Regions from separate parts of the Lysinibacillus sp. NPDC094403 genome, predicted to be linked through region 4. Evidence: riboswitches for the same ligand, from Rfam matches in the RefSeq annotation. Region 4 holds a riboswitch; each other region holds the start of a gene.
What was found. A riboswitch is a leader RNA that binds a small molecule or an ion and turns the genes downstream of it on or off. The one in region 4 is predicted to bind thiamine pyrophosphate.

Region 1: another riboswitch for thiamine pyrophosphate. It lies ahead of thiC (phosphomethylpyrimidine synthase ThiC); the one in region 4 lies ahead of ACQKMV_RS05860 (ABC transporter substrate-binding protein).
Region 2: another riboswitch for thiamine pyrophosphate. It lies ahead of thiW (energy coupling factor transporter S component ThiW); the one in region 4 lies ahead of ACQKMV_RS05860 (ABC transporter substrate-binding protein).
Region 3: another riboswitch for thiamine pyrophosphate. It lies ahead of thiM (hydroxyethylthiazole kinase); the one in region 4 lies ahead of ACQKMV_RS05860 (ABC transporter substrate-binding protein).

Annotation. Positions count from the first base shown of each region.
Region 1 covers NZ_JBNNTL010000010.1:13,725-16,900, reverse strand. The annotation lists gene ACQKMV_RS15230 (AEC family transporter) at 1-627, shown strand, start outside; TPP riboswitch at 921-1,035, shown strand; gene thiC (phosphomethylpyrimidine synthase ThiC) at 1,175-2,953, shown strand; gene ACQKMV_RS15220 (catalase) at 3,086-3,176, opposite strand, start outside.
Region 2 covers NZ_JBNNTL010000001.1:424,884-428,059, reverse strand. The annotation lists gene ACQKMV_RS01860 (MFS transporter) at 349-1,545, shown strand; TPP riboswitch at 1,614-1,721, shown strand; gene thiW (energy coupling factor transporter S component ThiW) at 1,892-2,392, shown strand; gene ACQKMV_RS01850 (EVE domain-containing protein) at 2,474-2,920, opposite strand; gene ACQKMV_RS01845 (hypothetical protein) at 2,937-3,176, opposite strand, start outside.
Region 3 covers NZ_JBNNTL010000033.1:12,332-15,507, forward strand. The annotation lists gene thiD (bifunctional hydroxymethylpyrimidine kinase/phosphomethylpyrimidine kinase) at 1-565, opposite strand, end outside; gene thiM (hydroxyethylthiazole kinase) at 565-1,320, opposite strand; TPP riboswitch at 1,409-1,507, opposite strand; gene mbcS (acyl-CoA synthetase MbcS) at 1,783-3,176, shown strand, end outside.
Region 4 covers NZ_JBNNTL010000002.1:326,064-329,239, reverse strand. The annotation lists gene ACQKMV_RS05870 (ABC transporter permease) at 1-172, opposite strand, end outside; gene ACQKMV_RS05865 (thiamine-binding protein) at 172-462, opposite strand; gene ACQKMV_RS05860 (ABC transporter substrate-binding protein) at 464-1,468, opposite strand; TPP riboswitch at 1,636-1,746, opposite strand; gene ACQKMV_RS05855 (TetR/AcrR family transcriptional regulator) at 2,022-2,630, shown strand; gene ACQKMV_RS05850 (MFS transporter) at 2,694-3,176, shown strand, end outside.

The sequences.
Region 1 (3,176 bases), on a different contig from region 4:
GTTGTCCTTATTAATTCAGGCAACTATGGTATTCCGGTCGCGCAAATGATTTTCGTGACGCAGCCGATTGGAGTAGCGATTCAGGTCATTCTCGTGATATTTCAAAATATGACGACCTATACATACGGCTTATACAATTTAATTTCTTCAACAAAATCGGGCATGTCTATTGTGAAAGACTTCCTCAAAATGCCTATTATTCATGCGCTTATTATTGGTGTTGCAATGAATTATTTTAATATCACTATTCCACAGTTCATAAGAATTCCGGTAGATCATGTGGCAGATGGCTTTATCGCGGTGGCATTAATAACTTTAGGGGCACAACTATCACAGCTTGAAATCAAATCTATGTTCAATAAGATTGTATTCATTAGCTGTTTTACACGACTAGTCATAGGGCCAGCCATAGCATTACTTATCATTTTTACACTTGGCTTAGATGGTGTCGTGGCACAATCGCTTTTTATAGCTAGTTCGTTCCCAACATCCAGAAATAGTTCTAGTCTGGCATTAGAATATGACGTAGAATCGGCAACTGCTGCACAAACCGTGTTATTTTCAACGATTGTGAGCTGTATTACAGTGACGATTGTGATTTATGTAGCGGAGCTGTTGTTTACCTAACAAGTATAAGTTTATTAACAAAACGAGGGAATGAGTCACCCGTAGTTGATAAAAACTGAGATTGTTCTGATAAAACAAGATAATATTCCGATAAAATCTGAAATTGTTCCGATAAAATGAGATTTTGTTCCGATAATTCTTCAAAGACATATTTTCTCGAGGGCATCCGATGAGTCGCATCGCTTGCGCGCTCATGGTCTCATCTGGACGCTAACTCTTGATGATAAACCAAAAATAATCAAATGAAGCTTCCATCTCTTAGCAATATCTGCTACACTATCATCAAACTTAATAGTATTAACTAGGGGAGTCTGATGAGTCAGGCTGAGAGGGAAACGCTTAGAGGTTTCTTGACCCTTTGGACCTGATCTGGCTCATACCAGCGTGGGAAAGTTAACCATTATTGCACTCTATGTTATTTGCGATAACTATACCTTTACATTCTTAGCCGGATCCAAAATTTTTTTTGGATTCGGCTTTTGTTTTTGTTGGGGTGAGCTAGATTCGGTCCTTGTATAAAAATACGTAAAAGGGAGCGAATTAGTTTATGACAACAGTTACCGAAAAGAATATTACGATTATGTCAAATTTTGATGGAAGTAAAAAAGTTTATGTAGAAGGATCTCGACCAGATATTTTAGTGCCAATGCGCGAAATTGCTTTAAGTCCGACGACAGGAAGCTTTGGTGAAGAGGAAAATGCGCCAGTACGTGTTTATGACACGAGTGGCCCTTACACTGATCCTACGTATAAGGTGGATATTACGAAGGGATTGCCAGCTTTACGTAGGTCATGGATCAAAGAACGAGATGACGTTGAGGAATACGAAGGCCGTACTATCAAGCCAGAAGATAATGGATTCCGTAATGCTGAAGATCCACGAATTCAAGAAAATGTTTTCCCAGATTTATCTAGAAAGCCTTTGCGTGCGAAGAAAGGTAGAAATGTAACACAGCTTCACTATGCACGAAAGGGAATTATTACTCCAGAAATGGAATTTGTAGCAATTCGCGAAAATATGGATCCTGAATTTGTGCGCTCAGAGATCGCGGCAGGTCGTGCTATTTTGCCATCTAATATTAATCATCCTGAGGCTGAGCCAATGATTATTGGACGTAACTTCCACGTAAAAATTAACGCTAATATTGGAAATTCAGCGGTGTCATCCTCTATTGCAGAAGAGGTAGAGAAAATGACGTGGGCTACACGCTGGGGCGCTGATAACATTATGGATTTATCGACTGGTAAGCATATTCATACGACACGTGAATGGATTATCCGTAATGCCGCAGTGCCAGTAGGAACGGTGCCGATTTACCAAGCGCTAGAAAAAGTAAATGGTGTGGCAGAGGATTTAACGTGGGAAGTGTATCGTGATACGTTGATTGAGCAGGCCGAGCAAGGTGTTGATTACTTCACGATTCATGCAGGGGTACTGCTACGCTATGTGCCATTAACAGCTAATCGTGTAACAGGCATAGTGTCTCGTGGAGGCTCGATTATGGCACAGTGGTGTTTATTCCACCACCAAGAGAGCTTCTTATATACACATTTTGAAGAAATCTGTGAAATTATGAAAGCCTATGATGTTGCCTTCTCCTTAGGTGACGGTTTGCGTCCTGGTTCTATTGCAGATGCTAATGATGAAGCTCAATTTGCGGAGCTAGAAACGCTAGGGGAATTAACGCAAATTGCCTGGAAGCATGATGTACAGGTGATGGTTGAAGGACCAGGGCATGTACCAATGCATCTTATAAAAGAAAATATGGACAAGCAGTTAGAGCTGTGTAAGGAAGCTCCTTTCTATACCTTAGGGCCGCTGACAACAGATATTGCTCCTGGCTATGACCATATTACATCAGCCATTGGTGCTGCGATGATAGGGTGGTTTGGTACGGCAATGCTTTGCTATGTGACGCCTAAAGAGCATCTTGGCTTACCAAATCGTGAGGATGTTCGTGTAGGGGTTATTACGTATAAAATTGCTGCACACGCGGCTGATTTAGCGAAAGGGCATCCGGGAGCGCAGCAGCGAGATGATGCGCTATCTAAGGCACGCTTTGAATTCCGCTGGCGCGATCAATTCAACCTATCGCTGGATCCAGAGCGTGCAGTTGAATATCATGATGAAACATTGCCTGCAGAGGGAGCAAAAACTGCGCACTTCTGTTCAATGTGTGGACCTAAGTTTTGTAGTATGAGAATCTCACAGGATATTCGTACTTATGCAAAAGAAAAAGACTTAAATACGACTGAAGCAATCCACAAAGGTATGCAGGAGAAGGCGGAGGAATTTAAAAAGGCAGGCAGTCAAATTTATCAATAATTATCAGAGAGGGCTTGTGTCTATTAAATTAGGCACAAGCCTTTTTTGGGTCGTTAAGATAAAAAACTCCATGTGAAGTTGCTCTTCACATGGAGTAGAAAGTTGGATTTGGATATCAATAATCGTGGGAAATTAGACGTTAGTTGTTTGTTTTACGTATGGGTTTGAAAGGTCCATACCTTCTAATGAAAGACCCATAGCTTTTGCTACACCTTCACCATAT
Region 2 (3,176 bases), on a different contig from region 4:
TAGATCAGTAATTAGCCGTTATTACAGGAATTATTAAAGGAATTATTAAAGGAACATCAACCATATATAAATTGCTAATCATCGCAATTTTCGTAATACAGTTGATATAAAAAGATTAACATAAGAACAAATGATGTAACCCCTAATTCACTACAAGAAAAAAAGTAAATTCCACAAAAAACTTGTGGAATTTACTAATTGAATACTTAATTATTATTGCAAAATATTTATCATTTATTAGTTTTAGAATAAACCATTGGTCCACTATTTCTTGTAATCCAAACTAATAGCAAACCATTTTTCTTTGTGATAGACTGTACTATATTTGATTAGAAAAGGGGGTATTCGATGACCCAGCAGAAGTCTAATAAGGCGGCTTTGTATATTTTAATGTTTAATATGTTTATCGCAATGGGGAGTATCGGAATTATTATTCCTGTCATGCCTGAGTATTTAAAACTATTTGGTGCTGCAGGACAAGTACTTGGCATGTTGATTGCAACGTTCGCCTTAGCACAATTCGTATTTTCTCCAATTGCTGGGAATCTTTCGGATCAATATGGTCGAAAAAATCTCATTATTTTCGGACTTATCGTAACAGGACTTGCACAAATTGGTTTCGGGCTTTCTACAGATGTGTGGATGCTCTTCTTGGCACGCTTTTTAGGTGGCCTCGGCTCTGCATTTGTGGCACCTCCTATCATGGCTTTTGTGGCAGATGTCACAACGTATGAGGAACGAGGAAAAGGTATGGGTATGCTAGGGGCAGCAATGTCCTTTGGGTTTATGATTGGACCAGGTATCGGTGGATTCCTCTCAAAAGTTAGTTTGCATTTTCCATTTTATACTGCTGGATGTGCAGCTATCTTAGCAGCTATTTTATCGTTCTTTTTACTGCCTGCTACAAAACCAAACACAACGAAAAAAGCGCAAAAGCGGGATAATCTTGCTAAGCAGATGGCCCGTTCAGTCCGAATGCCTTATTTTGTCATGCTAATTATCATGCTTGTATTCTCATTCGGAATTGCTAACTTCCAAACAACATTATCATTATTTGTGACAGACAAGTTTAATTACACACCTACTGATATCGCCATTATATTAGTTGTGGGTGGCGCTTTTGGTGTTGTTGTACAGATGTTTGTTATTACACCGCTGTTTAATCGCTTCGGCGAAATGAAAGTAGTGTTAGTCAATTTATTTATTGCAGCCGTTTCGATTTTCTTAATATTATTCGCATCTGGTTTTGCACTTATTTTAATTGTTGCGACAATCTTCTCTACAGCAACGACATTGATTCGCCCAGCTGTCAACACACTGATTTCAAAGCTTGCTGAAAATGAACAAGGCTTTGCAGCTGGTCTGAATAATGCGTATATGAGTCTTGGTAATATGATTGGTCCAGCTTTAGCAGGTATATTATTCGATTGGAACATGAACAGTCCTTATATATTCGGGTCTATTGTTTTAATGGCTTGCTTCTTCCTTGCCCTTATTTGGACAAGGAAAAAAGCACCACACCTTATGCATCCTGATACAGAATAGCCAGAAAAGTTATTGACTATTTTTGGTATTATGCTACATTATTAGGAGAAAAATTAATAAATAAATTTACTTACCACTAGGGGAGTCTTTAAAAGGCTGAGACGTATATGGTGATATACGGACCCTTTGAACCTGATCTAGTTCACACTAGCGGAGGGAAGTGGCGACACTTGCTTTTTAATATGTAAAAATGCAGGGCCGCTTCCTATTGTTTTTAGGAAGCGGCTTTTTCACGCTCTAGCGGCGGAACTCACATGTTTAGCGGCGGTTCTCTCGCTTTTTGCGGCGGAACTCCCTAGCTACCGGCGATAACCTATAAAATTCACATTTCAAAGGAGTGGAAATTATGTCAATTCGAAAATTAACAATCATGGCCTTATTAGTAGCAATTGCCGTAGCAGGTTCTACCTTCGTTTCAATACCAACGGGAATTGCGCGTGCCTACCCTGTACAACATGCCATTAATGTTATTGGCGCTATCATTCTTGGACCATTGCCTACTGTTATGGTCGCCTTTGTCACAGCAATCATTCGTATTTTAACAGGCACAGGCTCATTACTAGCTATACCCGGTAGTGTAATTGGTGCTATATGTGCATCTCTCGCCTATAAATACAGCGGCAAGCAATGGCTAGCAGGTGTCGGTGAAATGTTTGGGACTGGTATTATTGCCTCACTTATTGCAGTACCTTACGCACATTTATTAATGGGGACATCCGTTGCTGCTTTATTTTTCATGCCAGCCTTTTTAACCTCAAGTACTATTGGTGCTATCTTAGGCTTTGTCGTTGCCAGCAATTTGCGTAAAACAGTATTTGTAACTAACCTTAACACTACGCCTAAATAGCTTGATTTACAGCAATTGAAAAACGTTACTTCCTTTAATGGCAATTAATAAAGAAAGTAACGTTTTTTGTTCCAAACAAATTCACCCATACTTCAATGGTAATCCCATTTCATGCGCAATTAATAAAAAGTCTTTTTTGCTTATTTCAAAATGACCAAACCTGAATTTATAACCATACTTCGATTTATCTTCTACAAATTCTAAATAATCTAAGATCCTTTTTATTGGTACTGCCTTTGCCTCTTTATAGAAGTCTATATCTCTTCTAAAAGGAATAAAATTTTCTGCCATTTGGAACTCGTATATTCGCTCGTCTTTTATTCTTCCAATTGCGGTAAATGCTCTTACAGGCTCATTATCATCAAGACTTTTTTTAGGAGAATAATATATAATCCAGTCTCCTTTTTTCATTCGTTTCAAAGGTCTTTCTTTGCCATGGCATAGTTGGCCGAATCCACCCTCAACCCCTTTTTGCACATGAGTAAGAGATACCACGCCAATCCAATATTTTGTGTCTCTTTCAGTCATAGGAAGAGCTCTCCTTTTATTTAGGGATCATCGTAAACGATTTTATTTTTCCATTTTCAAGAATCAATTTTTCTTCCAAAATCACTGGGTTTGGCAAACCATCCCAAGTAGTCGTAATGATAGCAACACATTCTATATCATCGCCTTCAATAGTTTGGATAGTTAACTTAAATCCTTTCGGCATAGGTGACATGTAAAAGTTCTGTATTTCTTTTCTTCCTTTAAATATTTCACCTTTAAAATCTTTTAATTCTCC
Region 3 (3,176 bases), on a different contig from region 4:
TAAAAAATACATAATCAATAGCAAAACATTTATCCTCTAAATGACCGCCTTTAATAATGACACATTGAACACCCATTTGTAATAAGATCTGAGCTGCTGCTTTAATATCTACAAAAGAATTGATTTTCCTTCCTGAAAGGGTTTCTGCTTCAGGAATGTTTGGTGTTACAATTGTTGTTAAAGGTAGCAAATAACTACGTATTGCCTCAATGGCTTCTTGCTGTAATAAGCTTTCGCCACCTTTTGCAATCATGACAGGATCTACAATAAGCGGAATATTTAATTTGGCTAAAATATGTGCAATTGATTGTATTATTTCGGAGGAAAACAGCATTCCTGTTTTAACAGCACTAATTGAAAAATCCTCGATTAGCGCTTTAAATTGTTTCTCAATAAAGCTCACTTCAATTGGTAAGACATCCGATACGCCAAGTGTGTTCTGGGCTGTTAAAGCTGTAATAACAGACGTTCCAAATACCTTTAATTCCTGAAATGTTTTTAAATCAGCCTGTATGCCTGCACCGCCGCCACTATCTGAACCAGCAATTGTCGTTACAATATGCATCATTCTTCACCATCCTTGGAAAGGCGATGTAGTTCATTTAACACTGCAATTTGAAAATCTCCGATATATTGAGAAGAAGAAGTGGCTTGCTCTGCCACTTTTTTATAAAGCGATAATGTTTCTACCAATTGGTCAAATGGTTTATCTCCTGCAGCGAAGGAGGCACAACAAATTGCACTCAATAAGCAACCTGTTCCAGTAACTTCTGTCATTTGAGAATTTCCACCTGTAACCCATTGCTGATGTTTACCATCAGTAATAAAATCCTTTTCACCAGTCACAATAACAATACATTTGTAGAGTTGAGCTATTTGCTGTGCCTCAACTTCTAAAGATATTGAACCACTACCGCTATCAACACCTTTTTGTTGCCAGTCTACATTGGCGATAGCCGCAAGCTCTCCAATATTACAACGAATTGCGGAAAATTTAATTTCCTTCAGTAATCGCTGTACCATTTGTTTCCGGTAAGTTGTTGCACCTGCTGCAACAGGATCTAAAATAACGGGAATGCCAAGAGCATTTGCTTTTTTTCCTGCAAGTAACATTGATTCTTTCATTCGCTCGTTAAGGGTACCGATATTTATCAATAAACCCGAGGCAATTGCGACCATTTCTTCAACCTCATGACTGTCATCAGCCATGACTGGAGAAGCGCCTATTGCTAATAAGCCATTTGCTTGAAAATTAGCCACAACATAATTAGTAATACAATGAATAAGTGGATTTTGTTTGCGGATAGTATGAAATACCAATTTAAGTCCTCCTTGTTGGATGGACGTAAGCGTGCAAAAAAGGCTCTTTTTCGTGTGGAAAAAACACGCAAAAGAGCCTTTCATCAGTAAATAGATGTGAATTGCTCCCTACGTCAGTATTAACTAACAGGTTCAAAGGGTCAGGTTTTACCTTCTCAACTCTAAATGAGTCCCCCTGCAATCATGCTTTTAGTTGACCAAAATGTACCATATTATTCATTCATGTTCAATAGGAAGTTTTTATAGGGAAGCGACAGCAACAAACGATTTCTGTGCGAAAGCGAAGAGATAACGAAGCGACAGCAACAATTACGCCAAGTTGAAATTGATAGAACTCAAACGTGACTGATGCCATATAGCAGAGCATGATAGTTGTCACTACTTTACTGAATTAGAGTGTATTCCATTGAAAAAGATAAAAATTGAGTTTTATAATAAGCGTAACAAAAGGGGGCATTTGCCATGAGAAGAGAAGATTTAATTGCACCAGAATGGTATAACATTTCAGAGGAAATTGAAAAATATGCTCAGGATTCTACAAAAAATGCATTATTAATTTATAACGAAGACGAGGAAATTCAGTATATAACATATACAGCTTTGCTTGAAAAGGCGAATCAGGCAGCACATGTATTTACATCTCAAGGTTTAAAAAAAGGTGATGTTATTTTAGTCATGGTGCCAAGATCGGTTGAAGCGTATATCGTGTACATTGCAGCCTTAAAGGCAGGTTTAACCATTATACCTAGCTCAGAAATGCTGAGAACTAAGGATATTGAATATCGAATCAATCATGCTGATGCAAAAGGCGTTGTTGCATTTGAGCCTTATATTGAACAATTTGATAATGTTGAAAATTTACAAGAAATACAGCAATTTGTCATTGGTCATGCACATGAACCTTGGCAGCCATTGCTTGAAAAAATGCAAAACCAACCAACAACCTACATAAGCATTACACCGACTAAGAGTACAGATATTGCATTTTTAGCATATACGAGTGGTACAACAGGCAATCCGAAGGCAGCGGTACATACACATAGCTGGGGTTACGCACACTTACGAACTACTGCACCAAATTGGTTAGGTGTTCAAGAAGGTGACATTGTTTGGGCTACAGCAGCGCCTGGCTGGCAAAAATGGATTTGGAGTCCGTTTCTCGCTACTTTAGGAAGTGGTGCTACAGCATTTGTTTACAAAGGACACTTTGATGCAGCAACATACCTTTCACTGCTTGAAAAATTCAATATTAATATTCTGTGTTGCACACCAACCGAATACCGTCTTATGGCAGGGCTTGAAAATTTACATGAATTCAATTTAAGTACAATACGTCAGGCTGTGTCAGCGGGCGAACCTTTAAATAGTGAAGTGATCAAAGTATTTTCCGAGGTCTTTAATTTACAAGTACGAGATGGCTATGGACAAACAGAGAATACATTACTTGTTGGTACAATGGTAGGGATGGAGGCGAGAATGGGCTCAATGGGTAAACCTACTCCGGGTAATACTGTTGAAATTATCGATGATTTTGGAAATCCTGTTGCAATTGGAGAAGTTGGAGATATTGCTGTACACTGTGAAACACCCGCGTTATTTAAAAAATATTTAAACGATCCCGAACGTACAAATTTACAATTTAGAGGCGATTGGTATATTACTGGAGATCGTGCATATAAAGATGGAGATGGATATTTTTGGTTCGAAGGACGTGGAGATGATGTCATTATATCGTCTGGATATACGATAGGCCCATTTGAGGTAGAAGATGCTTTACTGAAGCATCCAGCAGTGAAAGAAACTGCCGTTGTCGCAAGTCCGGATGGGATTCGTGGTAATCTCGTAAAGGCATTTAT
Region 4 (3,176 bases):
CTAAAGCATGTGGCACAAACGTCTCATACGATTGAAATCCCTCCATCAAAATGGCACTTGGTGCGGGCACAAGCCAACGCGGAATATCAGCAAATCGGACAATTAGTTCCCATATGAATAAGAGGAAGACGATAAAAATTATCGTCCTCCCTTGTTTGAAAGCCTGTTTCATCACTGGTATTTCTCCGTTAATGTATCCATTGTAATACCTGATGGCTGATATAAAATTTTCACTTGCGTAATGACATTGATAGCACCAATCTCAATCATCTTGTCATTCATTTTTTCGATGATTTGTAGCAAAGTCGATAGCTCACCCTCCATTGTCGTTTCTAATGGATGAACTTCGTATTTAACCCCTGAAGCGTCGATAACCGCAATCGCTGCATCAACAAATGGGATCACATCTTCATATTTTTCAGTTTTCGGGATAATTTGTACACTAATTAATGAGTTTGCCATACTACTTCGTCTCCTTTTTCGGTAAAAAGTCGTTTGTAAATGCTTGTTTTGCGTTAAATTCGCCTTCTAATACTTTGTTGTCTGTCATCCATTTCGCGTAGTTTTCCCAGACAGTTAACTTTTGCTCGCCCCATTGTGCAGCGTCATCTTGATACTTATCCGCTAGCCATTCCTGACTTTTATGCACAAGGTTTTTATCTAAATCAGGTACCGCTTCTAGTAAAATATCAGCTGCCTCATTTGGATGTTTTATCGCATATTCATAGCCCTTTGCTGCAGCAGCGACAAATGCTTTTACTGTCTCAGGGTCATCCTTAATCATTTTTTCATTTGTAGCTAGTACAGGTGTGTAATAATCTAACTGATCACTATAATCTGTTAAATATAGCATGTTCAGCTTTTCGCCACGAAGTTCTGCTTCGATACCTGTCCATGCATAATAAATCCACGCAAAATCAATATCTTTTTTCATCATTGTGAAGAAATCTAAATCGCCTGCATTGACAATATCTAACTTATTAATATCCGCATTTTGTGTTTGCATAAGTGATTGTAGGACAGCTTTTTCAAGTGGTGCACCCCAACCACCGTATGTTTTACCTTCAAAATCCTTTGGAGACTTAATGCCTTTTGATGCAATAGATGCGAAGCCAGAAGTATTATGCTGAATAATCGCTGCAATCGATACTAAAGGTACATCTTGCACACGTGCCTGTGTAATCCCTTCCTGATAACTTACGCCAAACTGTGCCTTCCCAGAAGCTACAAGCTGGTCAGCACCCGTTTCACCAGGTAATAAAATATCAACATCTAAGCCTTGTTCCTTAAAGTAGCCAAGCTTTTTCGCTACATATAAACCTGTATGATTTGTGTTCGGTGTCCAATCGAGAACCACCGATACCTTTTTTAATGCATTCGCATCGTTTTTATCCTTTGTCTCCTCTTTTTTGCTACAGCCGACTAATGTTATAAGTGCAGCCATCAGAATAAATAACCATTTTTTCATGTTGAATCCTCCCAGTAAGTAATGTGAAAGTGTTCATGAACGAATGTTATAACCAGAAGAAAGCGTATTCCAATTTGTATGTATCCTAGGTTTACACATACTACAAAAACATAAAAAAACGCCTAGGATTCCTCCCAGACGTTTTGTAAACAGTATCAAAAACTTTCTTTTTTTGAATAGATGTTCCCTACGCTGGTACGAGCCAAATCAGGTTCAAAGGGTCAGCGTCTATCGGACACAATCTCAGCTGGCAACTACCAGCCCCCCTACATTCTTTCCATATGAACTTTTCGTGATTATTATACCCATATCAATCCGGAATTGACAAGGGGCTGTTTATCGTTAGCGCTGAATTATTATTTCACAGCCTCATTTGTAAAACGTTCCTTAAAGAAAGCAAGGTAAAAAATCACCACTGTAACTGAGGCCTCATGCTTTTAAAGTAATTAATAACTAAAAATACAAAAAATTCTTTCGTTATATTGACAATGGTAACAAATTACAATAAAATTTGATTGATTAATCAATCATTTATTATGAAAGGAATGTTTAAATGAAAACTATACTTACTAATGATGAAAAAAAGAAGAGAAAAAGATCTACTATCCTAAACGCCGCCATTAAATTATATAGTGTGAATGGATTTGCCGAGACAAAAGTTGCTGACATAGCAAAAGAAGCTGGTGTTAGCTTTGGTACCGTATTTACATATTTTGATTCAAAAGAAGCACTTTATGAAGTAGCTATTTTGGAGCCACTGGAAGAAATCAAACCTTATTTTATGGAGATAGAAGAACATTTTAAAGGTGAGCCTCTTGAAGTTGTGAAGGAAATGATAGATTGCCATATACAACTTTTTTCAACGAGAAGTGAATACTTACGTCTTATTCAGCAGATTCTTGCAAGACCTGATCGTTTCCCAAAGCTTTTTAAGGAACTAGATGATTTCGTAAAAGTATTCATAGACAGTATTTATTCGGTTATTAAAGAAGGTCAAAGGCTTGGGTACTTTTATGAAGAATCACCTTCATTAATTGCTGAGTCATACTTATCCATCTTAAACGGAATGCGTTTAACATTTATTGATGAATATACAAACGTCATGCAGAAGAATATATCGAGACAAGCTCTGAGATTATTTGGACCAATCTCAAATAAATAAGCCACCTCCCCCTTTGCCCGACCAACAGCAGTAGACAATATATTATTAAATTGGAGTGATTATATGAAATTGAGAGATATCCATCCTAACATCAAACTTCGCCTAGCCATGCAATTTCTAGGCGGCCTTATTTCTATGGCTGTTATCCCTTTTCTGGCAATTTATTTTACTCAAAATATCGGAGCTACTAAAACGGCTATTATTCTTATAGTAATAGTGATTAGTGGTGTCATTGGAGGGTTTATCGGAGGGCATGTTTCAGATAAAATTGGGCGAAAAAAAATAATGTTTTATGCTGAAATTGGGATTTTGCTTTCTTATCTGTTTATAGCACTTTGTAATTCACCTTGGTTTAACCTTCCTTATATTTCTGCAGCATTCTTCATCATCAATATGTTTTGTGGAGGAATGTTTCAGCCTGCCGCACAAGCTATGATGATTGATGTTACTAATTCCGAATCGAGAAAGCTCGTATTTACAATTAGCTACTGGTTGGGGAATTTATCAACTGCAATTGGAGGAATTATTGGAGCATTTCTTTTTAAA